2 regions of the Phyllobacterium sp. NPDC097923 genome follow, and region 2 is predicted to be linked to the other one. Evidence: riboswitches for the same ligand, from Rfam matches in the RefSeq annotation. Region 2 holds a riboswitch; the other holds the start of a gene.
The links. A riboswitch is a leader RNA that binds a small molecule or an ion and turns the genes downstream of it on or off. The one in region 2 is predicted to bind cobalamin.
Positions count from the first base shown of each region.

Region 1: it holds a riboswitch for cobalamin, as region 2 does, so the genes downstream of both, cobU (bifunctional adenosylcobinamide kinase/adenosylcobinamide-phosphate guanylyltransferase) here and ACIQWS_RS21275 (aromatic ring-hydroxylating dioxygenase subunit alpha) in region 2, are expected to answer to the same signal.

Region 1 is NZ_JBIWBL010000001.1:2,196,787-2,204,021, forward strand. It holds gene cobN (cobaltochelatase subunit CobN) at 1-193, opposite strand, end outside; gene cobW (cobalamin biosynthesis protein CobW) at 208-1,263, opposite strand; gene cobU (bifunctional adenosylcobinamide kinase/adenosylcobinamide-phosphate guanylyltransferase) at 1,268-1,792, opposite strand; cobalamin riboswitch at 1,954-2,188, opposite strand; gene ACIQWS_RS11140 (cobyric acid synthase) at 2,339-3,817, opposite strand; gene ACIQWS_RS11145 (isobutyryl-CoA dehydrogenase) at 3,937-5,103, shown strand; gene mmsB (3-hydroxyisobutyrate dehydrogenase) at 5,152-6,042, shown strand; gene ACIQWS_RS11155 (hypothetical protein) at 6,365-6,502, opposite strand; gene ACIQWS_RS11160 (hypothetical protein) at 6,733-7,080, opposite strand.
Region 2 is NZ_JBIWBL010000005.1:183,785-191,019, forward strand. It holds gene ACIQWS_RS21255 (NAD(P)/FAD-dependent oxidoreductase) at 1-150, shown strand, start outside; gene ACIQWS_RS21260 (3-methyl-2-oxobutanoate hydroxymethyltransferase) at 167-964, shown strand; gene purU (formyltetrahydrofolate deformylase) at 969-1,865, shown strand; gene ACIQWS_RS21270 (hybrid-cluster NAD(P)-dependent oxidoreductase) at 2,089-3,180, opposite strand; gene ACIQWS_RS21275 (aromatic ring-hydroxylating dioxygenase subunit alpha) at 3,188-4,432, opposite strand; cobalamin riboswitch at 4,557-4,757, opposite strand; gene ACIQWS_RS21280 (DUF1868 domain-containing protein) at 4,869-5,579, opposite strand; gene ACIQWS_RS21285 (L-fuconate dehydratase) at 5,660-6,937, opposite strand; gene ACIQWS_RS21290 (fumarylacetoacetate hydrolase family protein) at 6,975-7,235, opposite strand, start outside.

The sequences.
Region 1 (7,235 bases), on a different contig from region 2:
TCGGGTGCGACAGGCTCATCATATTGGCAAGGCGCAGCGAAACTGCACCATCGCCCTGCCGCCGTGCGGCGGCAAGGCTCGCCAGCTCCGTATCGGCGGCGGACAGGAACAGCACATCTCCCGGCGTCTGGCCGAGGTCGATGGCCTCGGTGCCTTCAGCGATGGTGCCTTTCTGGGCAAGCAGGAGATGCATTCAATATCCTATCGTCAGGCAGCGGCAGCGGCGGTGACCGCCGATGTGATGGCGTCATTGTCGATATCGTGCAGTCCGATGACGACGAGACGGGTCTGCCGTTCCTCGCCCGGATTCCACGCACGGTCGAAGTAATGCTCGATGCGCGTTCCGACGGCCTGCACCACCAGCCGCATCGGCTTGCCGGGAACATCGGCAAAGCCTTTGAGGCGCAGGATGTCGTGATCGGCAATCACGGCCTTCAGCTTCTCGACAAAGTTTTTGGGTTCGGCCACCGGACCAAGCCCGACAACAAAGCTCTCGAATTCGTCATGGTCGTGCTCTTCGCCCGCTTCATGCTCCATTTCATGGTGCGACTTGCGGTTGGCGATGTCCTCTTCAGTGCCGACGCCGAGACCGAGCAGCAGTTCATTGCTGAGCTTGCCGAAGCTGGCCGACACCATGTTGAGCGAACGCGACGAACGGCTCTGCACATCGCCGCGCACGCCGTCGAGCTGCTTGTCGCTGATCAGGTCGCTCTTGTTCAGGACGATCAGGTCGGCGGCGCGGATCTGGTCCTCGAACAGTTCTTCAAGCGGGCTGTCATGGTCGAGCGATTCATCCTGGATGCGCTGGGCATCCACCTTGTCGTGGTCATCGGCAAAGCGGCCTTCGGACACGGCGGAAGCGTCGATCACGGTGACGACACCGTCAACCGTCACCTGCGTCTTGATCTCCGGCCAGTTGAAGGCTGCAACCAGAGGCTGCGGCAGCGCGAGGCCCGAGGTCTCGATGACGATATGGTCCGGACGGTCCGGACGGTCGAGCAGCTTGGTCATGGTCGGGATGAAATCATCGGCCACGGTGCAGCAGATGCAGCCATTGTTCAACTCGATCACATCCTCGTCCCGGCAGGCTTCGATGCCGCAGCCCTTCAGCAGGCCGCCGTCGACGCCGAGATCGCCGAACTCGTTGATTATGAGCGCAATGCGCTTGCCATTGGCATTTTCGAGCAGATTGCGGATCATCGTGGTTTTGCCCGAACCGAGAAAACCGGTGATGACCGTCGCTGGAATCTTCTGACCCTGCATATTCCTATCCCTTCATGGTGAGCGGCAGCCCGGCTGCCACGAAATAGACTGTTGCCGCGGCCTGCGCCACGGCCTGATGGAGACGTCCGGCATGGTCGCGAAAATCGCGCGCCATGCGGTTCTCCGGTACAATGCCGAGACCCACTTCGTTCGAAACCAGAACGATCGAGCCTTGAAGTTTCGGCAGCGCTTGCATGAGCTGCCGTGTCTCGGCGGTGATATCGCGCTCGGCCATCATCAGATTGGTCAGCCAGAGCGTCAGGCAATCGACAAGGATCGCTTTGTCCGTGGCCGCAACCCCCTGCAGGGTGTCCACCAGATCGAGCGGCTCTTCGATGGTGTGCCAGGATGAACCGCGCTGCGCCTTGTGCAGGTCGATGCGGACAGACATTTCCTCGTCCCAGGACCTGCCGGTTGCGAGATAAACGGGCTCAAGGCCGGAAGCCATGATCAGGCCTTCGGCAAAGCTGGACTTGCCCGAGCGGGCACCGCCGAGAATGAAGGTCACGCCGTGATTCAGCTGGGGCATCGCCGTCACTGCAATCGCGATGATCCGTCAGGTACGATCAAGCGGAATGCGGGCGGGGAAACGAGCGCGTATACAATGCGAGCAGCCATAACAACCTCCGTGCTGGGCCTGAAGGGACACGACCCTTCGGTTCTTGGGCAGGATTACCCCGAGCGCTTCCTGGGAAACGCTCTATGACTGGCAGGTCTCCTGGCTCGCGGGTCACAGGATGAATGCTGCCTTCCCGGTTTCCCAGTGGCTGCCTTCTGCATATGCGTCAGGCTTTGCATTGATCCTCGCCGCTCTACAGTCGCGGGGTCGGCTGCGGTGGGGTCGCCCTTGAGGGTACAACCGTCGCATTCCCTTTTGATCCCTTGGCCTTTGGCCAATATGGGAACCAATCATGGCTGGGACGTTATTCACCCCCCACGGGAAATGTCAATGGAATCCGCACGGTTTGCTCAGGGAGTAGTGGGTGGTTCGACAAGCTCACCATGAGGGAGGTGGAGGATTGCAGGGGATATGTTCTGCAATCTCCGCGATTAGCATTGCAGCCCACCCATCCCCTCATGGTGAGCTTGTCGAACCACGCACCGCAGCACATGCGAGCAGCGCATCCACATCCAGCACTGTTTCAAGCTCGGCGGCGACACTATCCAGCGCGGCATCCACCCCGGCCTTGTAGTCGAATGCTTCAGCGGCAATGCCCATCGTGCCCAGCAGCGCGGCGCGAAACCGGTCCGCCCCGAAAAGCCCATGCAGATAGGTGCCGAAAACCTTGCCGTCCGCCGATATGGCACCGTCGTCGACGCCGTTGATGCGCACGGCGGGGCGCGAACAGTCCGGGCCGGTCGTCCGGCCCAGATGAATCTCGTAGCCATCCAGCGGCAGGTCGAATGGCAGCGACTGCGCCGCCACATTGCGCACGGTCTTTTCCGGCTCCATCACCGTATCGATATCGAGATGCCCGAGCCCTGCCGTCTCCGTCACGCTGCCCTCGATGCCGTCGGGATCGCGCACCGTTCTGCCCAGCATCTGGAAACCGCCGCATATGCCGATGATATGGCCGCCGCGCCGCCGGTGCAGGTCGAGATCCCTGTCCCAGCCATTCTCGCGGAAGCGCAGGAGGTCGCCGATGGTGGATTTGGACCCCGGAATGATGACCAGTCCCGCATCGGCAGGCAGCCGCTCGCCGCTGCGCACCATCACCACATCCACCTGCGGTTCGGCCATCAGCGGGTCGAGATCGTCGAAATTGGCGATGCGGTCGAGCACCGGCACGGCGATCTTCAGCGCCCGGCCCTCGCCCTTCACCAGACGTTCCAGCACGACGGAATCCTCCGCCGGCAGCCGCGCCGCGTCCTTCAGCCATGGCACCACGCCGAAAGACGGCCAGCCGGTGAACTGGGTTATGGCTTTCAGGCCGTCATCGAACAGCGAGACGTCGCCACGAAACTTGTTGATGATATAGCCGGCAATCATCTCCCGGTCTTCCCGCTGCAGGATCGCATGGGTGCCGACGAGCGAGGCGATCACCCCGCCGCGATCGATATCGCCGACCAGCACCACGGGAACATTGGCGCGGATGGCAAAGCCCATATTGGCGATATCGCCCGCCCGCAGGTTGATTTCGGCGGGAGACCCCGCCCCCTCGACGATGACCAGATCGGCACCTTCACGGACGATGTCCCACGACGCCATGACCGCATCGAGCAGCTGCGCCTTGAATGTCTGGTAATCACGCCCCTTGGCCTGGCCCCAGACTTTGCCCTGCACGATGATCTGGCTGCCGGTCTCCGATTGCGGTTTCAAGAGCACCGGGTTCATGTGCACCGAGGATGGCACGCCGCAGGCGACGGCCTGCAGCCACTGCGCCCGCCCGATCTCGCCGCCATCGTCGCTCACCGCCGCATTGTTCGACATGTTCTGCGGTTTGAACGGCCGAACCGTCAATCCGCGGTTGCGCGCAAGCCGGCAAAGTCCGGCCACCAGGACGGATTTACCAACATCTGACCCTGTTCCCTGCAACATGATTGCGTGCGTCATGGGCTTTGAGTAGCGGATATGTCTTTCTCTTCCTAGCCCCCGGCAAAACCTATCTGAATCGTTGCGCGGCCCCGCGCTTGCGATAGAGTGGAAATCAAGAGGAATACAGGGAGGTTATCATGGATGCGGTCGTTGATACGGCGTCCGGCCAGTTCGAACTCAACGAGGATCAGCTGGCGATTCAGGACATGGCGCGCGCCTTCGCGGCGGACCGCGTGGCACCGAACGCGCTGGCCTGGGACCGGGACAAGCATTTTCCCGCCGATGTGATTCGCGAGACCGGCCCGCTCGGCATGGGCGGCATCTACACCAAGGAAGAATTCGGCGGTTCGGGACTGAAACGGCTTGATGCCGTGCTGATCTTCGAAGCCCTGTCGGCCGCCTGCCCGGCCTTCTCCGCCTTCATCTCGATTCACAACATGGCGACATGGATGATCGATCTCTACGGCAATGACGAACAGCGCCAGCGCTTCGTGCCGCAGCTGACCTCGATGGAATGGCTGGCGAGCTATTGCCTGACCGAGCCCAATTCCGGCTCGGATGCCGCCGCCCTCAAGACCCGCGCGGTGCGGGACGGCAACCACTATGTCCTCAACGGCGCCAAGCAGTTCATATCAGGTGCCGGCGATACCGATCTTTACGTCACCATGGTGCGCACCGGCGAGGATGGCCCGAAGGGCATTTCGACCCTCATCATCCCGAAGGATGCGCCCGGCCTGTCCTTCGGTGCCAATGAACACAAGATGGGCTGGAACGCCCAGTCCACCCGGCAGGTGATTTTCGACAATTGCCGCGTTCCCGTGGAAAACCGCCTCGGGGCGGAAGGTGATGGCTTCAAGATCGCCATGGGCGGGCTCGATGGCGGACGCCTCAACATTGCCGCCTGCTCGCTCGGCGGCGCCCAGTCCGCCCTCGACAAGGCGGTCGGCTATGCGTCCGAGCGCAAGGCGTTCGGCAAGGCGATCAACCAGTTCCAGGCGCTGCAGTTCAAGCTGGCGGACATGGAAACGGAACTCTCGGCGGCACGCGTCCTGCTGTACACCGCTGCGTCAAAACTCGACCGCAAGGCGCATGATGCATCGAAATGGTCGGCCATGGCCAAGCGCTTCGTCACTGACACGGGTTTCAATGTTGCCAATGACGCCCTGCAGATCCATGGCGGCTACGGCTACCTGCACGATTACGGCGTGGAGAAGCTGGTGCGGGACCTGCGCGTCCACCAGATTCTGGAAGGCACCAATGAAATCATGCGGGTAATCATTTCCCGCTCGATGATGGGTCGCTGAACCACACCGCATCCGACACACAAGAACGCTATCAGGGAGAATGCTGCGATGACGACAGTCGCTTTTATCGGTCTTGGCCATATGGGCAACCCCATGGCCGCCAATCTGGTCAAGGCAGGCCATACGGTGCTGGGTTTTGACCTGTTGCCGGACAATCTCGCAACCGCCAAAGCCAATGGTGTGGGCATCGCGGCAAGCGCGCTTGCTGCCGTTGCGGATGCCGATGTCGTCATCACCATGCTGCCCGCAGGCAAGCACGTCCTGTCCGTCTATGCGGAGATCGCCGGAAAAGCCAAACCCGGCGCGCTGCTCATCGATTCCTCGACCATCGATGTCGATTCCGCCCGCAAGGCGCATGAGACCGCCAAAGCCCATGGCCTGCTCTCGGTCGACGCCCCGGTCTCCGGCGGCATCGGCGGTGCGGCAGCGGGAACCCTGACGTTCATGGTGGGCGGTGCGGCTGATGCATTCACTGTTGCCGAGCCGATCCTGAAACCCATGGCAGGCCGCATCGTCCATTGCGGCGAGCCCGGCGCCGGTCAGGCCGCCAAGATCTGCAACAACATGATCCTTGGCATTTCCATGATCGGGGTCAGCGAAGCCTTCACCCTGGCAGAAAAACTCGGCCTGTCGCATCAGGCGCTGTTCGACGTCGCCTCGACCTCGTCGGGCCAGTGCTGGTCGCTGACCACCTATTGCCCGGTCCCCGGCCCCGTGCCGACATCGCCGGCCAACAACAGCTACAAGCCCGGCTTTGCCGCCGCCCTGATGCTGAAGGATCTGAAGCTGTCACAGGAAGCCGCCAAAAGTGTCGGTGCCGCGACACCGCTCGGCCAGCACGCGGAAGAAATCTATGCGGCCTTCGGTGCCGCCGGGAACGAAGGTTCGGACTTCTCCGGCATCATCAATTATCTGCGCGAGGCCACGCGCGAAGGCTGACCGCGCCGGGAAAAGCCGGGAAATTTTCAAAATTTAGATTTGCTTAAGCTCTCGCTAACCTCGCGGTAACGATGTCCGGTTAAAACTTTGCATGGAGCGGACAAGACCCTGCTCCATGCTCCGGATCAGGTACTGCGTACCGGGGCTGTAATTTCTGCCAGCGTATTGTACGGCAGAAAGCCATGCGTCATTTGGCAAAAAACCGCACTGTTCCTCACGGACAGGGCGGTTTTTGACTTGGGTCTTCATCAGACAACAGCACAAAGAAAAACCGCCGCCCTGACAGGACAGCGGTTTCCGGAATAGTCCGATGCGTGGACGATCAGCCGGCCGAGCGGGTCCAGATGAAGGAAACCGCCGACGCGATGCCGCTCCTGGCATTGCCGGATGGCGCATTGCGCTTTTCCGTGGCATTCCAGGCAATGTGGACGCGATTGTTGCGATTGAAGATGTAAAGCATTTGGGCACCTGAGGGTAAAAACATTTGTTGCCGCTCAAATGCGCTTTTTGCCTAAAGTTTGATCACGTTTTTTCGCCATGGCGTGTCGCATTTACAGCAACGACCCGTGCAAATTTGCATGGCAGCCATGCTGAAACCGCATCCCTGTTGCCGCAATTGCTGGTGTTCTCACGGAAACACCAGCAAAATCAACGATGGCGCGGATAGAAAAGCCGAAAACCTGCCTTAATTCAGCCTGCGCCGCTCAAACGCTTGTAATTGGCCCGCAGTGTTTTGCGGCCGGGCCGGAGGGCCGCCTGTGTCGCTTTATCGACGGTGGCCTGGGCAATGGCGGCGGGCGACTTGCCGCTCCACACATCCAGCCAGAAGGTCGCTGCCGAATTGATCACCGACAGCTGCGCCGCGACGACACCGTCCGTCACCGCTGCCATTTTTTCGGACACGGCCCGGGTGGATTCCGGCTTGGATGACGTCTCCGTCATCCCCTCCAGCATCATCATCGGCAGGCGCATGGCGATGACCATCGATGCCATCTGCATGTCGTGAACGGGTGTACGGCGCTTCGTCGGAGATTTCATGCTTTGGACCCTTTTGGTTTGAACGCCGCATCGACCGGCGGTTTTAGAGCATCGCACCATAAATGGAACGCAGTTCTGTTTCTCGGATGGCGAGACAATCCACTAGGAAGGTAGCGAGGTCGATGTCTTTCCATCGGACGAAGCTGCCTGACAAC
Region 2 (7,235 bases):
CGCCTTGTCGCTGCCAGCGGCATTGGTCCTGGCAACAGCGTCGCCCGGGATATCCGGCTGGCGGAAATGCTGATTGCCCGCAGCGCCTGTCCCGATCAGGTTCATCTTGCCGCTCCGGACATCAAACTCAAATCGCTGCTCGCAGCCTGAAACGGACGGAGACACCATGACCAGCAAACGCCCCACGGTGGCGGACATTCTCGCAATGAAGGGCCGTCGCCAGCTGACCATGCTGCGGGTCGAAACGCTTGAAGAGGCGGAAGCCGCCGAACGCGCGCGGGTCGATATCCTGTCCGTGCCGCCGGCGCTGCTCTCTCCCGCCTTCCGCGATGCGGCGCCATCCTGTTTCACTATTCCCGGCCTTGAATACGGCGATTTCATCACAGCGGAAGATTACCTGCGCGCCGCCTTTTGCGCCTTGCGCGCAGGCGGTGATGCCGTCTATTGCGCGGCCAGCCTGTCAACCATCCGGCGCATGCGCGATGAAGGCATTCCTGTCTGCGGCCATGTCGGCCTGATCCCGTCAAAGGCGACCTGGACCGGCGGCTTCAAAGCTGTCGGCAAGACGGCGCAAAGCGCGCTCGACATCTGGCGCCAGACCAAGGCGCTGGACGAGGCCGGGGCCTTTGCCGCCGAAATCGAGGTGGTGCCGGTGGCGGTTGCAACCGCCATTTCCGAGCGCACCTCGCTGTTCATGATTTCCATGGGCGCAGGTGCCGGCTGCGATGCGCAATATCTCTTCGCCGAGGATATTCTTGGATCGAACCGCGGCCATTATCCGCGCCATGCCAAGACCTACCGCAACTTTTCTGCCGAATATGACCGCCTGCAGCAGGAAAGGGTCGCAGCCTTTTCCGAGTTTGTCGCAGACGTGCACGCAAAAAACTATCCGGCAGCCGAACATGTGGTTGGAATTCCGCATGACGAACTGGACCGTTTTCTCAAAGAGCTTCCTGGAGTTTGAACCGATGGATCATCAGTCCCCCACCTCGCCCGTAACCCGTCAGCCCTCTGATTATACGCACGGTTTCGTCCTCACCCTGTCGTGCGAAGACAAGCCGGGGATCGTGGCATCGGTGACGACGGAGCTGGCGGCGCTGGATGCCAATATCGCCGAGAGCAACCAGTTCTGGGACCGCCAGACCAACCGCTTCTTCATGCGCATCGCCTTTGCCGCCTCGGAGGAAACCTCCAAGGACGATGTCGAGCGGGCGCTGAAACCCGCCATCGAGCGCTTCGGCATGAAGACCACGCTGATCGATCAGGCCAAGAAGCCGAAGATCGTCATCATGGTGTCGAAGTTCGACCATGCGCTGTTGCACCTGTTCTACCAGATCAAGGTCGGCTGGCTCGATGCGGAAGTGGCCGCCATCGTCTCCAACCACGAGGACAGCCGCCGCTTTGCCGAGCATGAGGGCATCCCCTACCATGTGCTGCCCGTGTCCAAGGACAACAAGACGGCGCAGGAGGAGGCGCTGCTGAAGATCGTCAAGGACACCGGCGCCGATCTCGTCATCCTCGCCCGCTACATGCAGGTTCTGTCGGACAATCTGTCAAAACGGCTGTTCGGCAAGGTGATCAACATCCACCATTCGTTCCTGCCGAGCTTCAAGGGGGCAAAGCCCTATCACCAGGCGTTCGAGCGCGGGGTGAAGCTGATCGGCGCGACGGCGCATTATGTCACGCCCGACCTCGACGAGGGCCCGATCATCGAGCAGGAGACCGAGCGGGTCAGCCATGCCATGAGCGCCGAGGACTTTGTCGCCACCGGCCGCGATATCGAGAGCCGGGTGCTCGCCCGTGCCGTCAAGAAGCACCTCGAATCCCGCGTCATGCTCAACGGCCACAAGACCGTGGTGTTTTAGGCACAGGCATTTTTTACGGTGCGTGGTGCGTGGTTCGACAAGCTCACCATGAGGGAGGATGAGGACTTCAGGGAGTCATATCCTGCAATCCTTGTGATTAAGCATTGCAGCCCAACCCTCTCCCTCATGGTGAGCTTGTCGAACCACGCACAATCGCAATGCCAGCCTTCCCTGCCAGTTATTGCCTGCACTTCAGAGCGGAGAATACCTCAAAAGGTGGCGCTCAGGCCTCGATCTCCACATTGCCGAGGGGTTTCGTGCAGCAGGCAAGGACAAATCCCTCGTCGATCTCCTCGTCGAGAATGCCGCCATTGTGATCCATCTCGGACTTGCCCGAGAGTTTCATCACCTTGCACGTGCCGCACAGGCCGGATTCGCAGGCCGCTGCAATGCGGATACCGGCGCCGCGCGCCGCCTTGAGGATCGTATCCCCCGGCATGCACGGCACGTCCATGCCCGACATGGAAAAGGTGATCGTCGCCGATGCTTCCACGGCGTCGGTGGACATCACATCGAAGGCGGGCAAGACGGGTTCTGCGGCAGGACCGAAGCTTTCCTGATGATACCGCGCCATGTCGAAACCGCTGGCTTCGAGCATGCCGCGCACATCGCGCATGAAACTTTCCGGACCGCAGCAGAAGATCGTCCTGTCCTTGAAATCGGGTGACAGTAGCGGCAGCTTGGGCGCTTCCAACCGCCCGCGGATACCGGTCCACACCTGCCCCATCTCATGTTCCTTGATCAGGAACGACAGTTTCAGGTTGGGCATGCAGTTTGTCAGATATTCCAGTTCCCGGCGGAAAATGATGTCGCTGGGCCGGCGGGCGCAGGTGACGAAGCTGATATCGCTCTGCGGGGCGCAATCATGCATCCAGCGGGTCATCGACATCATCGGCGTGATGCCGGACCCGGCCGAGATGAACAGGTACTTTTCCCCCGGATGCCTGCGCATGGAGAAATCGCCGAGCGGACCGAAGGCCTTCAGCCGCATGCCGGGGGTCAGGTGATCCAGCATCCAGCGGGTGCCGATGCTGTTCTCCTGTGCCTTGACCGTCACGGCGATGGTGAAGGGCCGTGACGGGCTGGAGGAGAGCGTATAGGTGCGCAGGACGGCTTCGGGCTGCACCGGCAGCTCGAAGGTCATGAACTGGCCCGGCTCGTAGCGGAACCAGTTCTGGTTGTCGGAACGGAATGTGAAGGTCTTCACATTCGGCGCTTCCTCGATGATCGACAGACACTCCAGCAGATGCAGCCGGTCATTCCATGGCTGCATCTGGTCAAGGTGCGGGTAAGACTGAGGAACGCCCATGTTCATTGTGTACCTATGCTACCTTGCTGAGCCGCGTATCGCCGCCGGAGAGACGCTCTTCCATGAACCTGCAGTACCATTCGAGGAATTGCAGCACGCCGCCTTCATGCTCGGGCGAATAGGGTCCGGGCTCATAGGCGGGCGAGCGGATGCCGAAGGCATTTTCCTCGACGATCCGGCGGTCCTGGTCATTGGTCTCGAGCCAGACATGCGTCAGTTCCTCGATGGTGTAATCCACGCCCTCGACCGCATCCTTGTGCACCAGCCATTTGGTGGTGACCTGCGTTTCATCCGGGCCGAGCGGCAGCACACGGAAGGAAATGGCATGGTCGCCGAGGATATGGTTCCAGGTGGTCGGGTAATGGAACAGCAGCAGCGAGCCGATCTGCTTCTCGTTGACGCTGTCGCTGAGCTGCCGGCCGACGGCGCGGCGCCCGCTCATCGTGTAGCTTTCCGCATCGCGCAGCAGCGGCACACGGGTGGCGCGGTACTGGCCGTCATCGGACATGCGGAAAATGCTGGGCAGGCCTGCCGCTTCGCAGCGCTGCCAGTGCGCGGCAATCTCCGGATCGTCGGCGGCGCCCTGGACACCGCTTACGCTCGGCGCTTCCGGGAAAGTCTTGCACAGCTCGGGATGATTGGCCACGCAGTGATAGCACTCGCGGTTGTTTTCCCAGACCAGCTTCCAGTTGCCCTTTTCGACGATGGTGCTCTGATAGGCCACCTTGGTTTCGGTGAGGTGGTGCGGCGCGAGATAGGGTTCGATCAGTGCGCGCGTCGCGCTGAAATCGACAGGATTCTGCGCCAGGCAGATGAAGATGTAACCGCCGACGCTTTCGCACTGCACCGGCTTCAGGCTGTGCTGGCTGGCGTCGAAATCATCGCCCATCTGGCGGGCGAACAGCAGGCGCCCGTCAAGCTCGTAGGTCCACTGGTGATAGGGGCAGACGAGCTTGGCCGACGTGCCGCGCTCAGCCGAGCAGACGCGCGAGCCGCGATGGCGGCAGGAATTGTGAAAAGCCCGGATCTGGCCCTGGCGGTCGCGCACGATGACCACGGGATAGTCGCCGACCTGCACCGTGAAGAAGTTGCCGGGCTTGGCGACTTCGCAATCATGGCCGATGAACAGCCAGTCGCGATAAAAGATGTTCTCCATATCCAGCCGGAAATAATCCGGATCGGAATAGAAAGACTGTTCAAGGCCGTAGCCGGGTTTCCGGTTTCTCAGGTTCCGGAGCAGTTCGTTGCGTATATCCATGTCGTGTCCTCGCCTCGATGTTGCGAAAGAACTGACTGGTGGTGACGGAGGAAGAACGCCTGCACGGCCAGCCACCGGCTGGTGCCCGCACAGAATCATGCTCCTTGATCGCCCACCGCGATCAGTCGGTTTTCAGTACCGAGGCTGGTTTCCGGGCTCTGGAGTTGCCGTATCGGCTGTCACGACGCCTTCCCGGGGTTGTGACCCAGTGGCTGTTATGCCGTGTTTCACTCCACTACCGTTGCGGGGGCAGCGCCGGGTTTCCGACCGGCTTCCCAATTCTCCGCTTCCCTAGAAAAGCGGCACCTCAAGTGCCCCGATAAAAGCATCCGGCACCCAAAAAGAATAGGTGCGGAAACGACATCGCATTTACGTAAGACGACACGCCGGGCGCGTGTACACTATGTCGCAGATTGGCGATCAAACGGCCTCTGGTTCAATCCAGAACCACCAGTTCCTCGAAATGATTCATATCGACAAAACTGCACAATGCGGGCGCATTCAACGCAATGACCGGCGATTCACGCCGGATGAATGCTAGGCAATCATCCAGAAGTTCCTGCCAGGCCCCGAGCCTTTCATCCGGGAACCGCGCGATCGGATAGGCCAGCGTGATGTGGAAGACATAGGTGTCGTGATCAGGATGCCGGTAACCGAACGGCACGGCCAGTTCATCGCGCCAGGCGCGCATGATGCGCTCGTCATATTCACTGGCGCCCGCCACGGTCAGACCTGCCGGCGTGACATCGATCACCTCCACGTTGAACGGCCCGCATCCCTCGAAATCCCGCAGGCGATCCACATAAAGCCGCGTCATGTCGTCGATGCTTGTCTCCAATGGAACATCATCCGGCCAATAGGACGGGCGGCGGCGATATTCGATAATGCCCTGAAACAGCGTCATGTGCAGGCTGGAGACGGGGGTAAAGGCCAGTTGCCCGGCATCGGGCATCGCCAGCATCCGGTCGCGCACGGCAATGACCGAGCCTTCCGACTCGGACCCCTTCACGAGATGGCAGACCACCGTATTGCCAGGTTCCGGCTGAAAGACGCCCGCGCTGTTGTAGCGCCGGCCAAGATGCACCGGTGGTTCCGGGTGCAGGCTGGCGGCAAAGCGGGCAAGCGAAGGCTTGATCAGATCGAGCATGGGAACCCCGTGACGAGAAAAGACAATGCAATCGCCATAGGACAGCTCTTTGTCAGACTGATGAAGCCCCGCCCCTTTTCCTATGGCCGGTGGAGATATTCCTTGATCGACGCCTGTTTCATTTCAATCGAGAAACCCGGCAGCGACGGTGGCATATAGGCGGCATCCCGGATATGGCAGGGATCGACAAAATGTTCGTGCAGATGGTCGACATATTCGATCACCCGGCCCTCCTTCGTCCCCGACACGGCGATATAGTCGATCATCGACAGATGCTGCACATATTCGCACAGGCCGACACCGCCCGCATGCGGCCAGACAGGAAGCTCATATTTGGCGGCAATCAGCAGCACGGCGAGCACTTCGTTCAGACCGCCCATGCGGCACGAATCGATCTGCACCACGTCGATGGCGCCTTCGGCGATGAACTGCTTGAACATGATGCGGTTCTGGCACATCTCGCCGGTCGCGACCTTCACCGGCTTGATTGCCTGCCGGATCTTGCGGTGGCCCGCCACGTCATCCGGGCTGGTCGGCTCTTCGATGAAGAACGGCTTGACGAAGGCAAGCTTGTTGACCCAATCGATGGCCTCGCCCACTTCCCAGACCTGATTGGCATCGATCATCAGGATACGGTCCGGCCCGATGACCTCACGGGCAATGGTCAGGCGGCGGATATCGTCTTCAAGATCGCGGCCGACCTTCATCTTGATGTGGTTGAAACCGGCATCAACGGCTTCCTGGCAGAGGCGGCGCAGCTTTTCATCGGAATAGCCGAGCCAGCCTGCCGATGTGGTGTAGCAGGGATAGCCTTCCGCCTGCAGCGTGGCGATCCGCTCCTTCTTGCCGTTCTCCGCCTTGCGCAGGATGGCGAGCGCCTCCTCGCGCGTCAGCACGTCGGTCAGGTAGCGGAAGTCGACGATATCGACGATTTCTTCCGGCGTCATTTCGCCGACCAGCTGCCAGACCGGCTTTCCCGCCTCCTTGGCAAGCAAGTCCCAGACCGCATTGACCACCGCACCCGTCGCCAGATGCATCGCGCCCTTGTCGGGCCCGATCCAGCGCAACTGGCTGTCGCCGGTGATGAAATGCCAGAAACGGCCGGGATTTTCCTTCACCCAGTCCAGTTCCAGCCCGACGACGAGATGCTTCATCGCTTCAATCGCCAGGCAGCAGATTTCATTGCCGCGACCGATGGTGAAGGTCAGCCCATGGCCGGACAAAGCCTTGTTGTCCGTATCGAGGATGACATAGGCGGCGGAATAATCCGGGTCCGGGTTCATGGCGTCCGATCCATCCAGACTCTGCGAGGTGGGAAAGCGGACGTCGAAGACGCGAAGATCGGTAATGCGGGTCACAATATGCCTCTTGAATAATGTTGCGGGTCAGCACGCGTCAGACGTCGGCGCGTGCCACCTGTTTCTGGGTGCCAAGACCGTCAATGCCGAGCTCGATCACGTCACCTGCCTTGAGGTAGCGCGGCGGCTTCATGCCCATGCCGACGCCGGGCGGCGTCCCGGTCGAGATGATGTCGCCGGGATGCAGCGACATGAACTGGCTGAGATAGGAGACGAGGAAGGCAACGCCATAGACCATGGTCCGGGTCGAGCCGTTCTGCATGGTCTCGCCATTGACCTTCAGCCACATGCCGAGGTT